One region of the Bacillus altaicus genome, then DNA from elsewhere that is predicted to be linked to it. Evidence: riboswitches for the same ligand, from Rfam matches in the RefSeq annotation. Region 1 holds a riboswitch; the other holds the start of a gene.

Evidence for each region. A riboswitch is a leader RNA that binds a small molecule or an ion and turns the genes downstream of it on or off. The one in region 1 is predicted to bind lysine.
Region 2: another riboswitch for lysine. It lies ahead of ACE38F_RS19140 (aspartate kinase); the one in region 1 lies ahead of ACE38F_RS23620 (amino acid permease).

The regions. Positions count from the first base shown of each region.
Region 1 covers NZ_CM143394.1:4,565,168-4,574,344, reverse strand. The annotation lists gene ACE38F_RS23625 (ABC transporter permease) at 1-453, opposite strand, end outside; gene ACE38F_RS23620 (amino acid permease) at 514-1,938, opposite strand; lysine riboswitch at 2,085-2,266, opposite strand; gene gapN (NADP-dependent glyceraldehyde-3-phosphate dehydrogenase) at 2,445-3,884, opposite strand; gene ACE38F_RS23610 (ABC transporter ATP-binding protein) at 4,668-6,428, shown strand; gene ACE38F_RS23605 (ABC transporter ATP-binding protein) at 6,425-8,425, shown strand; gene ACE38F_RS23600 (amino acid ABC transporter substrate-binding protein) at 8,729-9,177, shown strand, end outside.
Region 2 covers NZ_CM143394.1:3,707,018-3,716,194, reverse strand. The annotation lists gene asnA (aspartate--ammonia ligase) at 1-473, shown strand, start outside; partial or broken gene ACE38F_RS19145 (helix-turn-helix domain-containing protein) at 521-610, shown strand; gene ACE38F_RS19140 (aspartate kinase) at 800-2,029, opposite strand; lysine riboswitch at 2,231-2,417, opposite strand; gene ACE38F_RS19135 (DoxX-like family protein) at 2,610-3,518, shown strand; gene ACE38F_RS19130 (DUF4166 domain-containing protein) at 3,523-4,134, shown strand; gene ACE38F_RS19125 (YndJ family protein) at 4,140-5,765, shown strand; gene ACE38F_RS19120 (8-oxo-dGTP diphosphatase) at 5,794-6,279, opposite strand; gene ACE38F_RS19115 (N-acetylmuramoyl-L-alanine amidase) at 6,453-7,697, shown strand; gene ACE38F_RS19110 (S-layer homology domain-containing protein) at 7,962-9,177, shown strand, end outside.

The DNA of each region.
Region 1 (9,177 bases):
TATGTACATGTTCCAAGCTTTCGTAATCATTAAAACGATAAAGATTGTACATAAAAAAGGTACGGTTAATTGTAATGATTGCATGGCAAGCGGTACGATAATAAGGAACATAAATACAAGCGGGAAAAGTTGAATGATGTAATTATATAGAAGAGATTTTTTAAAATAAGATGTTAATTTCTCTTCTAGCGCTAGTAAATAGACAGCGTCAGGTTTTTGAATAAATGTGCGAATTGGGCATCTCGTTATAATGAGTGTAAGTACGATTGTGATGAGTAATAAAGATATTCCTTTAGAAGGATCCGTTTTAAGAAACTTGGCGTAATAATATGCACCTACACATGAGACGAAGATGAAACTATATAGCAAACCGTTAATCATACGTGCAAAGTATGTGATGGCATTTTGAATATGTTGTTGAAAGCGAGAGCTCCATAGTGATTCGATTGACATGTTTTTCACCTCTTTTTTCTATTATATATGTTTTATTAAGCAAAAAACGAGCAAATTGCGTTATGCAACTTGCTCGTTTTTCTTTTCGTTATTTTTTTTCTGATCACGATTCATTAATGGATAGAAGGCAAAGCCAATTACGAATAAACCAATCCCGAGAAGGAATGTTTTTATATCGGATGCGCCTGTTTTAATAACCCATAGTGCATAGCAAAGTGCGATCGCTGCGACTATGCCATCTGTAATTCTTGCCCGCATTTCATTTTTGTATGTTTCACCAGTTGCGACTAGCTTTAACTGGAAGATTGGTGAAACGAGATATGGAATGAGGTAGGCTAAAGTTGATACTGTAATAACGAATGTATAAGCTTCCGCAATTGTTCCTGATAATGTTGAGAATAAGAACACTTGCGACATAATGTTTGTTAATCGTAGTGAATGAATTGGACTTCCTTTTTTATTCGTTTTTGCGAAGAAGGAAGGGAAGAAACCTTCTTTTGCTGCTTGATAAGGTACTTCTGAGCTTAATAAAATCCAGCCTAATATGGAACCGAATAGGGAAGTAAGAGCAAGTAATGCCATAAGTTTCCCGCCGCCGTGACCCATTGCAGCGTTTAATGCATCTGCTAATGGACGTTCAGAAGCTTGTAATTTATCAACGTGAAGTACACCCATTGTTAAAATTGTAATTCCTAAATAAATTGCAACTGTTATTAGTAAACCGGCAACTGTTGCACGTTTTACCGTTTTGGGAGAAGTAGCTCGGTTTGATAAAAGAACGGCTGATTCAATTCCGATAAATGCCCAAAGTGTTGTAAGAGCAGCTAAATTTACTTGTGAAAGGAGACCGTGTGATACGCCTTCTTTATCGATCATCGGTGTGTACCATTGTCCAAATTTAGAAGCTTCGAACGCAAATAACGTAACAATGATGAATAGAAGGAATCCAGTTACTTTCGTTGTTGTTGCTAAGAAGTTTAGTTTCCCAGCTCCGCTTACACCGTTTGTTAAAATTAAATGAGTGCCCCATAGTAAAATAGAACAAATAGTAAATGTAAGTAGTTTTCCAACTTCTATATTGAAAGAGCCGATTGAAAACAATAGTCGTGTATCTTTCATAATCGGGAAGAAGAGCGATAAATATCCCGCGAAAGATGTAATGATGGCAACGTTACTTGCCCAGTTTGCAACCCAATATCCCCATACTATGCTGAAACCAGCCATTTTCTTTCTTTTTGGTGTTGAGAATAAAGCATATGCATGACTTTGTGGTCCTGTCGTTAAATCAGGACGACGAATTGCTAAATTACCGAAAACAAGAGCTAGCATTAAAACACCAAACCCTGTTGTTAACCAAGCTAAAGTGACACCGAGAGGGCTAGCTGTTTGTGCCAACGTACTTGGCACCATGAAAATACCAGCGCCAACCATGTTGCCGACAACGAAAGCTGTTAGTACCCAAAAGCCCCATTTTTTTTGTTGCATAGAAAATACCTCCAAAGTTAGTATAACCAAGTCAAGCGAGGAGATATGTATGTCTTCCTGGTAAGGAAGAGAAGTTCCAAACAAAACAAAAAAAGCACGTAATTTGCCGCTACATGCTTTCTATCTTATAAGAAACCCACGACATACCTCTCGATAGCTCTCCACAAACGAAACGTTTGTGACAGTTCTGCACTTATTAAATGCAGACCCAGCAAGCGCGCATGGTGGGCACGTCTTACTTCGGCAACCATTCCTTTCTCATTCCTTCATCAATGCCACTACATCTCCTGAAATGATACTTTTAATGATTGCAACCTCTACCTCACCGAGATACGAATGAGGATTTAAATATTAAATTAACGTACTTAAGAGTAACAAATGTATTTTTATACGTCAATGGATATAGTAATAATCAGATTATAGGGAAGAGTTCGTTATTGGTGATGGATACGGTTTTGAACTAAAAAGAAGCTGATCTAAAATTAGATCAGCTTCTACATATAAGATTAAACTAAGTTTAATACAGTTACTTTTTCACGTGTCATAGACTCAAGGCTCTTATGAATACCTTGTGCGCCCATACCTGAACCTTTTACACCGATGAATGGGAAGTGGTCAGGGCCGCGCTCTGTGCGTCCGTTAATTTGAACAGAACCAGTGTCGATTTTGTTAGCAATTGCAAACGCTTTGTTAATGTCTTTCGTGAAGACACTTGCTTGCAGACCGAAGTCTGATTTGTTAGCAATTTCAATCGCTTGTTCGTCAGAAGAAACACGGATGATTGGAAGGATTGGGCCGAATGGCTCTTCCCAAGCAACTTTCATTTCTTCTGTTACGTGGTCGATTAATGTTGGATAAATTAAGTTGCGCTCACGTTTGTTACCGATAACGATTGTTGCACCTTTTTCTACAGCGTCATCAACTAAACCTTGAACGAAGTCAGCAGATTTGTCGTCGATTAATGGGACGATTGTGCTGTCTTGTTCTGGAGATCCAACTGATAATTTAGCTACTTGCTCTTTTAATAAGCCAACAAGCTCGTCTGCTACATTTTCGTGTACAAGTACACGTTTAATAGCTGTACAACGTTGACCAGAGTAAGAGAATGCACCGCTTACGATATGGTTTGCAGCATCTTGTAAGTCAGCATCTTCACGAACGATACCAGGGTCTTTACCACCAAGTTCTAATACAAGTGGAATCATTGCAGCTTTTTTCGCTAAATGTTTACCTGTGTTTGTACCACCTGTGAACGATACCATATTGATACCAGGATGTTCTACTAAGTAGTCACCAATTACAGAACCGCGTCCTGTAGCTACGTTTACAAGACCTTTTGGAAGGCCAGCTTTATGAAGTGCTTCAACCATTTTAACACCGCTAATTGCACCTTGAGTTGCTGGTTTGAAGATAACAGCGTTACCCATAATAAGTGCTGGTGCAAGTTTTGCAGCAGATAAGTTTACTGGGTAGTTAAATGGTGCGATTGCTAATACAACACCAAGTGGTGCGCGTTGGATAATCGCAAGTTTAGATTTCGTTCCGCCAGGGAAGCTATCGCCCATCATGCTTTCTCCGTGCATATGAAGAGCTTCTTCAATAGTGTAACGAATGAAGTCAGCTGTACGAACAACTTCTTTTTTCGCATCTTTATATCCTTTACCGACTTCTTTCATAATGATATCGGCAATTTCATCTTGCATATTTACGAGCTCATCAGCCCATTTATATAAATATTTTGCGCGATCTTGTAGAGAAGCTTCAGCCCATGATTTTTGAGCTTCTTTTGCAGATGCAATTGCTTCATCCACTTCTCCTTGAGTAATTGCTTGTACTTGCCCAATTACTTCGTGTAAGTATGGAGATGGAATGTCGATTGTTTGACCAGAAGAGCTTTCTCTCCATTCTCCGTTTAAATAAAATTTGTACGTATTGCTAGTTGTCATGATTAGTCCTCCTAAAATAGCAACTTGTAAGAGTGAGTATAAGGTGATTGTAGGTGGTTTGATAATATTTTTCAAATGAAATGTTTGTGAAAACGGTTTCTTATTATTTTTTTATTTTGTATGCCCTTTCTTACAGAAGATTCTCTTATTTTAAACTGAATTATAAGTAGAATGCATCACCTTCATTTTTTGTGATAAAAGATTATTTTATTCTAAAGCGAAAAAAATAATTGACAGAATACTCAATAAAGTTGTAAGATTATAAATGGAAAATAAATGAAGGGGGTGTGCGTAATGATTGTAATCGTAAATGTAATGGGCTTAGCTCTGTTAAATGGCGGAAAACATTCATATCATTACGCAACCCGTGCGGATATATAGGACCTTTTTGTCTTATGAGAAGCGTACGTTGCGTATATCGTAACGTACGCTTTTATGCATTCTATTGCATATCGTCAAGCGGCGGTATGCTTTTTTTTGTTTATCCCGCTATTTGCGGGCAGTAAGACTCCCACCTCAAAATTCAGCTGGAGCAAAGAAGTTGGGACGGGAGTCGGGCTGCCCGTAAACGCCCGATTGGTGTGGGCTAATAATCAGTGGGGAATGAACAAAACCCCCACTGATTAAAGTTTCACTTTATTTTCCTCGTTACTATAAAAAATCAGAGTTTGGAAGGTGGAAAAATGTGATGAAATTGTATGGCTTACGAAATGTAAATGTGATGGATTTGGATAGCGGATAAAGAAATGTGAATCAAACGAGAACGAGAAAGGAGAGGTTATATTGTTTTCAGTATTACTAAAGTTAAGCTGGTTTTTTAGGGAGCATTGGAAAAGGTATAGTATCGCAATTGGGGTACTTTTAATTGTAAACGTGATAGAGGTAATTCCTCCGAAAGTGTTAGGAATTACCATTGATAATATTAAAACAGGAGCCTTAACGAATGAGGCGATTATGCAATATATTCTTATTTTACTTGGGGTAACGATTGGTGGATATGTACTTACTTTCATTTGGCAGCACCAACTATTTGGCGGTGCGTTCGTACTTGAGAAAACGATGCGTTCAAAATTTATGGGGCATTTACTTAAGATGACACCGACGTTTTATCAAAAAAATCGTACTGGCGATTTAATGGCGAGAGCGACAAATGATTTAAAAGCAATTTCCATGACAGCAGGTTTTGGTATATTAACGCTCGTTGATTCTAGTCTATATATGCTTACAATCGTTTGTATGATGGGCTTTTCAATTAGTTGGCAGCTAACATTTGCTGCGCTTATACCGCTTCCGATTATGGCGTTTGCGATGAATAGATACGGAAAGAAATTGCATGAACGATTTACAGTCGCACAAGATGCCTTCGGAGATATGAACGATAAAGTGCTTGAATCAATAGCGGGTGTGCGCGTGATTCGTGCGTATGTACAGGAGAACGCTGATCAAGAAAGGTTTCATCATTTAGGAGATGACGTATACGAGAAAAATATGAGAGTAGCAAGAATCGATGCATTATTCCAGCCGACTGTGAAAATGCTCGTCGGTCTTAGTTATTTAATTGGTTTAGTGTACGGTGCATATCTCGTATTCCAATCAAAGGTGACACTTGGTGAGCTCGTTTCTTTTAACGTCTATTTAGGGATGATGATTTGGCCGATGTTTGCAATTGGTGAATTGATTAATGTTATGCAAAGAGGAAATGCTTCGCTCGATCGTGTAAATGAAACGTTAGCTTATGAACCAGATGTAAAGAATCCGAAAGATCCAAAGGTTGTACAAGAGCCAGATTACATTCAATTTGATAACGTTACTTTTTCATATCCTTCATCAATTGAAACAAATTTAAAAAATGTTTCGTTCTCATTAAAACAAGGAGAGACACTTGGAGTTGTTGGGAAAACAGGAAGCGGGAAAACGACGCTCGTTCGTCAGCTTCTTCGTCAATATCCACTTGGAGAAGGGGATATTGCAGTTTCTGATGTGAAGCTAGATAAAATTCCGAATGATAACGTACTTGGCTGGATTGGGTACGTACCTCAGGAACACATTTTATTTTCAAAAACAGCGAAGGAAAATATTTTATTCGGAAACAGAGAAGCGACTGAAGAAGAACTTGAAAAAGCGATTGAAATAGCTGCGTTTAAAAAGGATTTAGAGTTTTTACCAGAAGGTTTAGAAACGCTCGTTGGGGAAAAAGGTGTTTCTTTATCAGGTGGGCAAAAGCAAAGGATTTCGATTGCGAGGGCTGTTATTCAAAATCCGGAAATTTTAATTTTGGACGATTCTTTATCAGCTGTTGATGCTCGTACGGAAGCGGCAATTATTGAAAACATACGAACAGAAAGAAGCGGGAAGACGACGATTATAACGACGCATCGCTTGTCAGCTGTGCAGCACGCGGATTGGATTCTCGTTATGGATAACGGTGAAGTTATTGAAGAAGGTTCGCATGAAGCGCTCATTCGAAATGGGGGCTGGTATGCAGAGCAGTTCGATAGACAACAAGGTGAAAGTGAAAGTGCGGATAGTGGGGTGAAAATATGAGTGTTTCAAAACGATTGTTTCAATATGCAATGAAAGTGAAGGGGCCGATCTTTGCAGCGATGGCGATGCTATTTGTTTTCGTCATTGCAGAACTCGCGGGTCCTTTCGTCGCAAAAACGATGATTGATGAGCATATCGTTGGAATAGAGAGACCTTGGTATGAAACAGAAAAGAGTGAGGATGCTGTTTCATATAATGGCGCCTTGTATAAGCGAAGTGATCGCTTTGAAGAAGGTGAGAAAAAAGGGAAAGAAGTCCGAGTGATTCAAGTTGGTTTTCAGTACTATTTTGTGCCGAATAAAATAACGCTTGAAGGAAGTCGTTCTGTTAAGGGTGATGTGCTTACAGTACAAAGTGGTAAGGCTGTGCAAGTGTATAAAACGAAAGCCTTAACGAAAGAAGAAGTATTTGCGTTTTATAAACCGGAAATAAATCGTTTACTATTACTTGGCGGTGGTTATTTCGCTTTACTAGTAGTCGTATCATTATTTGCATACGGAAAGCAGTTCTTCTTACAGAAGGCGGCAAACAAAATTATTCAAATTATGAGGGAAGACGTCTTTTCCCATATTCAAACGTTGCCAATTCGTTATTTCGATCATTTACCAGCAGGGAAAATTGTATCGCGTGTAACGAATGATACAGAAGCGATTCGTGATTTATATGTAACAGTGCTTGCGACATTCGTCTCTAGTATCATCTATATTATCGGGATTTTCGCTGCACTATTTTTACTTGATGTAAAACTGGCGGCACTATGCTTACTTATCATCCCAATTTTAATTGTTTGGGCGATTATGTATAGAAAGTATGCGTCTGTATACAATCATAAAATGCGTTCGCGTTTATCGGATATTAACGGAACAGTGAATGAATCGATTCAAGGGATGCCAATTATTCAAGCATTTCGTCAAGAACATGAAACGAAGAAGGAATTTGAAGAACTCAATGGTGATTATTTTAAATATCAAAATAAAATTTTAAATTTAAATGCAGCAACGTCGCATAATTTAGTGTCTGTATTAAGAAACATCGCTTTTACAGGTGTAATTTGGTATTTCGGTGGTGCTTCATTAAGTGCTTCTGGCCTCCTTTCTCTAGGGATACTATATGCTTTCGTCGATTATTTAACGAGATTATTCTCGCCAATTACGAATATGGTGAACCAACTTGCAAACTTAGAGCAATCGCGTGTTGCATCAGAGCGTGTCTTTGAATTGTTAGAGGAAAAGGGAGAGGTAGTAGAAGAAGAACGTATGCCTCGCTTAACCGGAAATGTGAAATTCGATAATGTTTCGTTTTCTTACAATGGAAAAGATGAAGTGTTAAAAAATATTTCTTTTGAAGCGAAACAAGGGGAGACAGTGGCACTTGTCGGTCATACTGGATCAGGAAAAAGTTCCATTATGAATGTGCTCTTTCAGTTTTATGAATTTCAAAAAGGGAAGCTTACGATTGATGGTCACGATGTAACAGAGATGCCGAAACAAGCAACGCGTGAACATATGGGAATTGTACTACAAGATCCGTTTTTATTTAGCGGGACAGTGGCATCCAATGTAAGCTTAGAAAATGAAAAAATTTCAAAAGATCGCATTGTAAAGGCATTACGTGATGTTGGTGCTGAAAGGTTTGCAAACAACATAGATGAAAAAATTACGGAGAAAGGAAGTACACTTTCAACCGGAGAACGTCAGCTTATATCGTTTGCTAGGGCACTTGCTTTTGATCCGGCGATTTTAATTTTAGATGAAGCGACTTCCAGCATTGATACTGAAACAGAAGCGATGATTCAACAAGCGCTAGAAGTTGTGAAGAAAGGACGAACGACGTTTATTATCGCTCATCGCCTTTCAACAATTAAGAGCGCTGATCAAATTATTGTGCTTGATAGAGGAACGATTTTGGAAAAAGGATCGCATGATGAATTAATGAAAAAGCGCGGGCGTTATTACGATATGTACAAAACGCAAATGGAAGGAAACCAGAGCGCTTAATTTTTAGAAGAACTTGCGATTTTCGCAAGTTCTTTTTTGATCGTATTGTCCGCTCAGAAGTTAATATATTTCACCGGTAGAAAAACTTATAAATAAGTAAGTATTGTTTTACCTTTTTCTTTATAAATGCTATATTAAAAAATGTTACTTATTTTTTGTATGTAGCGGTATTTTTCCATTTTGTTTGATTATGAAGAAAAAGGATAAACTAAATAAGAACATTTTCATTGAAAAATTGTTCGAAATTGCATACAATCAATATAGTTTTTAAATTCCTATCAGAATACTTGGAGGACTACTATCATGAAAAAAATATTTTCAGTGCTTGCAGTAACTACACTAGCGATTGGGATTGTAGCGGGCTGCGGCAAAGAAGAGAAAAAAGATACAGCTAGTCAAGATGCGTTACAGAAGATAAAACAAAGCGGTGAGCTTGTAATTGGTACAGAAGGTACATATCCACCATTTACGTTCCACGATTCAAAGGATAAATTAACTGGATTTGACGTTGAATTAGCAGAAGAAGTTGCAAAACGTTTAGGTGTAAAACCTGTATTTAAAGAAACACAATGGGATAGTTTACTTGCAGGAGTAGATGCAAAACGTTTCGATATGGTTGCGAACGAAGTTGGTATTCGTGAAGATCGCCAAAAGAAATATGACTTCTCTAGTCCATACATTTCTTCTTCAGCAGCATTAGTTATCGCAAAAGATAAAGATAAGCCTGCTACATTTGCTGATGTAAAAGGATT
Region 2 (9,177 bases), 860 kb from region 1:
CTTCTCAAGAACTGGAAGATAAATATCCAGAATTAACACCGAAAGATCGTGAACATGCAATTGCGAAAGAACACGGTGCAGTCTTTATTATTGGAATTGGTGATGCACTCCGTTCAGGTGAAAAGCACGATGGACGCGCATCCGATTATGATGATTGGAAATTAAACGGTGACATTTTATTCTGGCACCCAGTACTACAAGCTTCATTCGAATTATCATCAATGGGAATTCGTGTTGATAGTAAAGCACTTGATGAGCAATTAACGAAAACTGGTGAAGACTTCAAACGTGAGTATGATTTCCATAAAGGTATTTTAGAAGACGTACTACCATTAACAATTGGTGGTGGTATCGGCCAATCAAGAATGTGTATGTACTTCTTACGTAAAGCACATATCGGTGAAGTTCAATCTTCTGTATGGCCTGACGATTTACGTGAAGCTTGCAAGAAAGAAAACATTCATTTGTTTTAATATAAGTGAGAGGGAGAGTAGCTGTGGAATAAGAGCTACTCTCCCTTTTTTACTTTGACGTGAAAAAAGTTATTTTGAATGAATATAGATCGTTTTTTCAAGGGAAAGAGCGAAAGGGTATATGTGATAAGAAATAAGAAGAGTCATTTATATTTCCTAGGAAAGGGTATAAAGAATAATCTAATTGTTTTATAATGATCTTCGGATATCGATAACAAGATAAAAAGCTGTCTGCATAGATTTTTAAAATTCTATGTGGACAGCTTTCTATTTATATAGGAAGGAAATAGATTAATATAATTTGTTGTAAGTTTTACTGGCGGAAATTAAATCATTTGTACTAAAGGCTCAATTTTCGCCATAAATGATTGATGGAGTGCTTCAACGCCATCTACTAAGTGAATACGGTCAATGACAACTGATACTTTAATTTCAGATGTACTTACCATTTTAATATGAATACCGCCTTCTTTTAAAGTAGTGAACATATTCGCAGCAACTCCCGGGTTAGATACCATACCAGATCCTACAATTGATACTTTCGCTAAATGATTTTCATGTTCTACAGATTCATAGTGAAGTGCCTCTTGATTTTGTTCTAACACTTCTAATGTTTCTCTTAAATCATTAGAATGGATCGAGAAGGAGAGGTGAACAGTTCCTTCATTTGTAATACTTTGAATAATAATATCTACATTAATATGTGCCGCTGCTAATGTAGAGAAAACTGTTGAAAGTGCACCTTGTTCTAATCCTTTAATTGTGATGCGTGTAATATTATCCTCAAATGCAATACCTTTAACGATTGATTGTTGTTCCATGTTACATTCTCCCCTTACAATTGTTCCGTTTTCTTGTTCCATACTTGAGCGAACTTCTAAAATTACATTATGATTTTTAGCAAACTCAACAGCGCGTGGGTGTAATACGCCAGCACCGAGGTTGGCAAGCTCTAACATTTCGTCATAAGAAATTTCATCTAATTTATAAGCATCTTGTACAACTCGTGGATCAGTCGTATATACGCCTGACACATCCGTATAAATATCACATTTTTTTGCTTTTAGTGCCGCAGCTAATGCGACAGCAGTCGTATCGGAGCCACCGCGGCCAAGTGTGGTAATTTCATGTTCTTCACTTACTCCTTGGAAACCAGCTACTATAACAATCGTGCCATCAGCAAGATAGGATTGAATACGACCAGTATTAATGTCAGTAATCCGTGCACTACTATGTACAGATTCTGTCGTAATACCAGCCTGCCATCCTGTTAATGAAATTGCGTTATAACCTTTTGTTTGTAGTGCCATTGTTAATAATGAAATGGTTACTTGTTCTCCTGTAGATAGGAGCATATCCATTTCACGTTTACTTGGATTTTCAGTAATAGCGTTAGCAAGTGCTACAAGTTTATCCGTACTTTTCCCCATTGCTGAAACGACAGAGACAATACTATGTCCTCGTTCATATTCTTCAATAATTAAATTTGCTACATGTTGAATGCGTTCGACGCTTCCGACAGAAGTACCGCCAAATTTTTGTACAATCGTTTCCATTACGAATTCCTTCTTTCGTCCATTTTTAAGAATAGGTTAGGACATATACAAATCCCAATATGCCTGTAGTTACCAGAGAGAAAAACAAAAAACACCATCTCAAATAAGTGAGGATGGTGCTGTTACAGGAAAAGGGAAACAGAAAACGGAGCTAATAAAAAAACCGCCAAAAAAGGAATATCATAAAAATGATATCTCTTTTTTGTAGATAGCTCTTCATACGTACACGTCTGTACATATGACAGTTCTGTTTCTATTCGAAAACAGCCCCAATTGATAAATGCAGAGAAATTTATCAATTTCGGCAACACTTCCTTTCCTCTAAGATCATAGACATCTCTGTGTCTCCTTTAGAATACTTATAAGCGTTGCAACCTCTATCTCACGTTTTAGGCGAGAGTGTATGATTTATGAAGTTGTTGGTAACATTTGTTTTATAATAATTTAAATTTTTCAGGGAATCAAGTGTTTTTTGTATTTTTTTGAAATTCTATCTTTTTATTAAATTAGTTTGTGAAAAATGTAGCAAAATAAATTCGTTGCATGTACATTAAAAATATAGAGCATGGGAGGTGGAAGGATGGGCAAGAAAAAGCCTATTTATGTAGCAACAGAAATGAACACAAAAATGAAGAAATTATGGGCATATACACAAGAGCCTGATATACATACAGAGTGGGATGCCCGTTTTACGGAAATTTCGTATTTAGAGAAAAAAGAAGGGGAGCCGCAGAAGTTTTTATATAAAACGAAGATTGGTTTCGGGCTTGAAATAGCCGGAGAAGGGGAATCGATAGGTGAAATAAGAAAAGAAACTGGAGAGCGCATTTCCTCTTTGAAATTTTGGACAGACAATAAGCTATCACTTATACAAATAGGACGAGGTTATTGGAAGTATACCCCGAATGGAGAACATATTCATTTTGAAACGCAATATGATTATGATACAAGGTTTGGTCGTATAGGGAATGTGATAGATTCATATATTTTTCGTCCGCTATTAGGTTGGGCAACTGCATGGAGTTTTGATGCTTTAAAATTATGGTTAGAAAAGGGACTTCATCCTAAGTTGCTAATTAGAAGAACGATGACGTATTGGCTCGTTTGCTTTTTATTTGCTTTCGTATGGTTATATCAAGGGATTGTACCGAAATTGATGTTTACTCATTCAGAAGAAGTAAAGATGCTTTCTGCACTAATCGAATCGAATGAAAGTAGTATTTTTATACTTAAAATAGTTGGATTTTTAGAAATAATATGGGGTGTTATGTGGCTATTGCCATTTCAAAAACGAAAGTTGTTTATATTGCATATTGTTATGTTAATAGGCTTAACTATAGTGGCAGGAGTTACGAATATCACAAGTTTTACAGAGCCGTTTAATCCGATTACATTAAATTTTCTTCTAATAGGGTTATCGATTGTCGGTTATATGAATAGCACTAATTTGCCGAGTGCAAAAAATTGTAAGAGGACGAGAAAGGGATAAGTATATGGTTAATATTTATGAAAGATTATTAGGGGATTCTTATAAAAGGCTTCATCCAAAATTGCAGGAACGATATGCGATAACAAAGGGAAATAGCTTTATTGGGGAAGGGGAAATGGATGAAATTTATGGAGGATCTTTTTTCGTTAAATTAATATTAAAAATTACATCGAAGTTCCGTATGTTTTTCTCTGAGCGAGGGCAAAAAGTTCCGTTTGTGATACATAATACCGCTGAGCGAGATGGACAGGGGAAAGAATTTGTACGGTGGAATCGTACTTTTTATTTTCATAATAAGAAAAGATATTTTAACGCTGTTATGAAGTTGGATGAAGAGAATAATGAAATTGTAGATTATTTTGGCGAACCGCATATACTCGTTTCTACGTTGAATTTTTATATTGATGAAAAAGGCGGGATGCATATTTTTTCAAAGAAACAATGGTTTTTTATGTTTGGAAGAAAAATACCGTTACCTAGATTTTTATACGGAGAGGCAAAAATTGTAGAAAGTTATGATGAAACACTACAATGTTTTCGAATTCATGTACAAGTACGAAATCCGTTAATTGGTTCGTTATTTTCATATAAGGGAACATTTGTGGAAAGGGAATAAACGATATGAAAAATATACTATTTGGGCTTGTTTGTTATATTATATTTCTAATATACGAGTGGTCGAATGTAAATCCTGTTGAAGCAATTATATTGTTATCTATCTTATTATTTATACCGATGTCATTTTGTATTATTGACAAAGAAACAAGAAATGGAACGTATTTATTATTTTATAAATTTGTATCGTTTTTATATCCAATTGCAGCAATCAGTGCAATGCTAGCTTTCGTAACAAATCACTATTTCTTTGCGCTACTTTGGTTTGCATATACAGGAATCGTTGCATTATTTGGTATAAGTAGATTGCTAGAAAGAGGATGGAAGCCGTTAGAGGAAGCAGCTATAGATAGTGCTTTTATTTATTTGTTTTTAGGTGGTTTTTGGTTTTTTGCTTCTGTAGCAAAATTCCCCATTATGCATTTTAGTTCTGACATAGTTTTACTCACAGCTGCACACTTTCATTACTCGGCATTTCTATTGCCGTTATCAGCTGGTTTACTTGGAAGGAAAAGAGAACGGGGAAGTAAGTTATATGACGCTATTATGTTTATCATCGTCATTTCTCCAATGACAGTTGCGATAGGAATTACGTATTCGAGGGTGTTTGAATTTTTTGCAGTGTTCGTATATTTATTTGCCATTTACGGATATGGAGTTTACGTGTGGAGAACGAAATTTAATGCTATAAGTACAAAGATTCTCCTTACTCTTTCATCCAGCACACTTATGGTAACGATAATGTTTTCACTCATATATTCATACGGGAATTTCAAACAAGTAATGACGATTACAATTGCACAAATGGTTTGGATCCACGGTGTTGTCAATGGAATTGGAGTAGCGTTACCAGCATTTGTCGGCTGGATGATTGAAAAGAGTGCTCCGAATTATAAATATTACGGGAAACCAATGAGCAGGTTAAGAGGAAATGCGACAGTTGGTGAAGCATTTTTACATAACAGAAATTTAATAGATAACAAGGAATACAAAGGTTTAGTTGATAAAATGAATGATTTTCATAGTGAGGCATTTGACGCGACGAAGATTCCTTTAAGTATTATTTGTTTTTATGAAAATACAAAAGAGTATGAGTTACAATCGCATATTAAATGGACTCGTTGGTTTCGCCCGCTTGCATTTTGTTATGAGAAAATGAGTAAGCGTGTAGGACAAATACATTTAGGAATGGGTGGTAAGTGGGAAGCAATGCAAGGTTCTATTATTGGTGTGAAAGATGCAAGAGATGGTAGGGAAAATGTGAGGGCTTGGCTAAGAAAGAATGAAGAGGGGCAAACGATTTTTGTAGCCCTTTATTCAAAGCATGCATACAAGAACGATACATATATGAATATCGCATTGCCTTTACCATATTCGAATATGACGGGAGTTTTGAAATTATGTAATAAGAGTAATGATTTAATCATTACTAGTAAGCTGAGAAGAAATGGTAAGGGAGATGAGGGGATTTATTTACATACTCGTTTCTTTACAATACGTTTACCATTAGCAGAGACTTTTATTATTAAAGAGAGCAAGGATCAAATATTAGAAGCTAATCATAGAATGTGGATATTTGGAGTTAAGTTTTTAGAAGTTGATTATGAGATTAAGAAAATAGAGGGAAAGTAAGAAAAGCTTGGAGAGATTCCAAGCTTGTTTACGTATGGGTAATTGTCATAGCAACTTGTTTATCTAAGTCTCGATCCAAAACACGTTGAATTTCGAAAGTGCTTTTTTCAAAAAAAAATGGGAATCTTTCTTTAAACCACCCTTGCATAGGAAGATGTAACGCGGAATCAATTGGAACCCATGTTAATTCCCCTTCTGGAGGGTGAGGAAGAAGGCTACCTTCAAATGAATTTGTCCAATAATTGAAAACCATATAGCGAACCTGTTCTTTTGGATTTACATATTCGTCTAATCCTTTAAAAATTAAATTGGAAACAAGTAATCCAGTTTCTTCTTTTACTTCTCGTATAGCAGCTTGAACGATACTTTCTGGGAAATCTACTTTTCCACCCGGAGCGATGTAACCAGGGAAACCTAGATGATCTGGCCGTTGTATTAGTAATACTTCGTTATTACGCTGAATCATACACATTGTATAAATGCGGTGTTCGATACTTTTCCAATTCGTACTCATGCGAATCTCTCCTCTTATAAAATGAGTATCTTATAGTTTAACTATAGTTATTCGTTCCAAAAAATACAATAATAAGACAAAATTATACAAATTACGATTGACTATTACTAATTTTCAGAACTATAATTATTCCGTTATATAAAAATATTGTACTTGAGAGGGGAATATATTCTATGAAAAATAGAATAATCGCAGCAGGAGTAATCGCAGCTAGTATATTATCTTATTCATCTAGCAGTCTCGCACAAACAAAAACATTTCCAGATGTCCCAGCTAAACACTGGGCAGAAGATTCTATTAACTACTTAGCAGAAAAAGGCGCAGTTACAGGTAACGAGAAAGGAATGTTCGAGCCTGGAAAAGAGATCACTCGTGCAGAAGCAGCTACAATGATGGCTAAAATCTTAAACTTACCATTCGATAAAGATGCTAAACCATCTTTCGGTGACTCTCAAAACGGATGGTATACCCCATACATCGCAGCTGTAGAAAAAGCTGGTGTTGTTAAAGGGAAAGATGTCGGCGTATTCGATCCAACTGGAAAAATCGACCGCGTTTCAATGGCATCTCTTATTGTAGAAGCTTACAAATTAGATTCTAAAGTAAACGGTACTCCAGCAACTAAATTCAGTGATTTAGAAAAAAGCTGGGGTAAAGCAAAAGCTAACATCCTAGTTGAATTGGGGATTTCTGTTGGTACTGGTAACAAATGGGAGCCTGAAAAAATTCTAACTAAAGCAGAAGCAGCTCAATTTATTAAAAAGGCTGATTCAATTAAAGTTGGAAATCCATTAGTGGAAAAGGTAGTTATTATTGATCCTGGTCATGGAGGATTTGATCCAGGGAATCCAGGGCAAGGTGTAAAGGAAAGTGAAATTGTATTTGATACATCTTTAAGATTACAGAAGTTGTTAGAAAAAAATACACCTTTAAAAGCTTTGTTAACACGTGAAGAGAACGGAAATCCAGGAAGTAACAAGAATGAATCTCTTGTGAATCGAGTGAAATTTGGTCAAGAGAACAATGGAGATATATTTGTAAGCATTCATGCAAACTCTTCTGAAAATCATGATGGTCATGGAACGGAAACATATTATTATAAAAAATCCAAGTCTGGGGAAGAGACACAGATTGAAAAGGATAGCGAAGTATTAGCACAAAAAATTCAAAAACGAGTAGTAGAAGCACTACATACAAGAGATAGAAATATAAAAGATGATCATTCATTTTATGTAGTAAATAAAAATACAGTACCAGCAGTCTTAACAGAGCTTGCCTTTATAGATAATAATATAGATAATGGAAAATTAGCTACTGAATCAGGAAGGCAAATTGCTGCAGAGGCAATTTATGCTGGTATTTTAGATTATTATGAGTGGAAAGGTTTCAATGTTTCAAAGTATCGTTTAGCTAAATAAAAAAATATCGTTTGCTAAGCCCATCGTCTATATAGAGATGGGCTTTTTATATGAGTTTATATAATTTTGTATCGAAATAAAAAGATATATCGTATTATGCTGATTATAAATAAAATAATGGTAGATTAGTTTATTTTTATCACGTATACTTTTACTGTTGACTAATTAATTGAATTAAGAGTTTGTTAGTTTAATAGGGAAAATTTTATTATAAAGGGAGGCAAGTTAACACGGGACAAGCATATACATAACGTGTTAAAAAATATGAAAAAAATTATTTCTAATGTGTTAGCAGTGACAGTCGCACTTCAAGTAGTGATGGCTCCGGCAACTTCATTTGCAGCTGAAAAAGATTTTCCAGACGTTCCGAAAGGTCATTGGTCGTATAAAGCAATTACTAATTTAACGTCAAAAGAAATTATTGCAGGATATGATAATGGGAAGTTTGGATTCGGGGATGTTGTAACTCGTGAGCAAGTAGCTGCATTAATGTATCGTGCGTTAAAGGCAGAAGCGAAAAGCGAATATAAAAATCCATACTCTGATATTAACGAAGGGACAACAATGTTCCAAAAAGAAATTTTAGCTTTAACAGATATGGGGATTTTCGTAGGTAATGGTAAAGGAACATTTAGACCGAAAGAATCTGTAACTCGTGCTGAAATGGCTGTAATTTTACAGAAAGCCTTTAAACTAAAAGTAAAAGCTAATCATACATTTAATGATGTTCCGAAAGATCATTGGGCAAATGAAGCGATTAGTGCATTAGAGTCTAACGGTGTTGCTGCAGGTAATGGAGCTGGTGCATTTAATCCAACAGGTGTTTTAACACGGGAAGAATATGCACAATTTTTATATAACGCCATGGCATCATATATCGATTTAGATGTAACATTACCTTCTAATGTAACAGCTCAAGAGATTGATAATTATATTAAAAGATATCATCCCGATAGTCCGCTTGTTGGAGTTGGACAAGACTTTATTAAAGCACAAAACGAGTATGGCGTGAACTCTTTATATTTAGCAGCACATGCAATCTTAGAGTCTGGATACGGGAAATCAGAAATTGCATATCGTAAACATAATTTATTTGGACTACGAGCGTATGATTGGGATCCATTCGCACATGCAAAATATTTACCATCTTATGGATTAAGTATTTCATACAATGCTGATTATGTGAGAAAGAATTACTTAGAACAAGGTGCTAAGTATTTCAAAGGTTACACATTACCTGCGATGAATGTAATGTATTCAACTGATAAAGAATGGGCTGGCAAAATCGCTAATATTATGGAACGTATTAAGCCTTTCAATAACAAAGATTATCAAAATGTAAAACGATTATCGAAAAACCCTAATACATTAAATGTAGAGGCATTAGGCGCAGAAATTCCATATAAAGATTATGCAAAAGACGCAAAAACTACTGTTCAGTCGGTAGGGTCTTACTATCAAGTTCCATTCCCGTTTAACA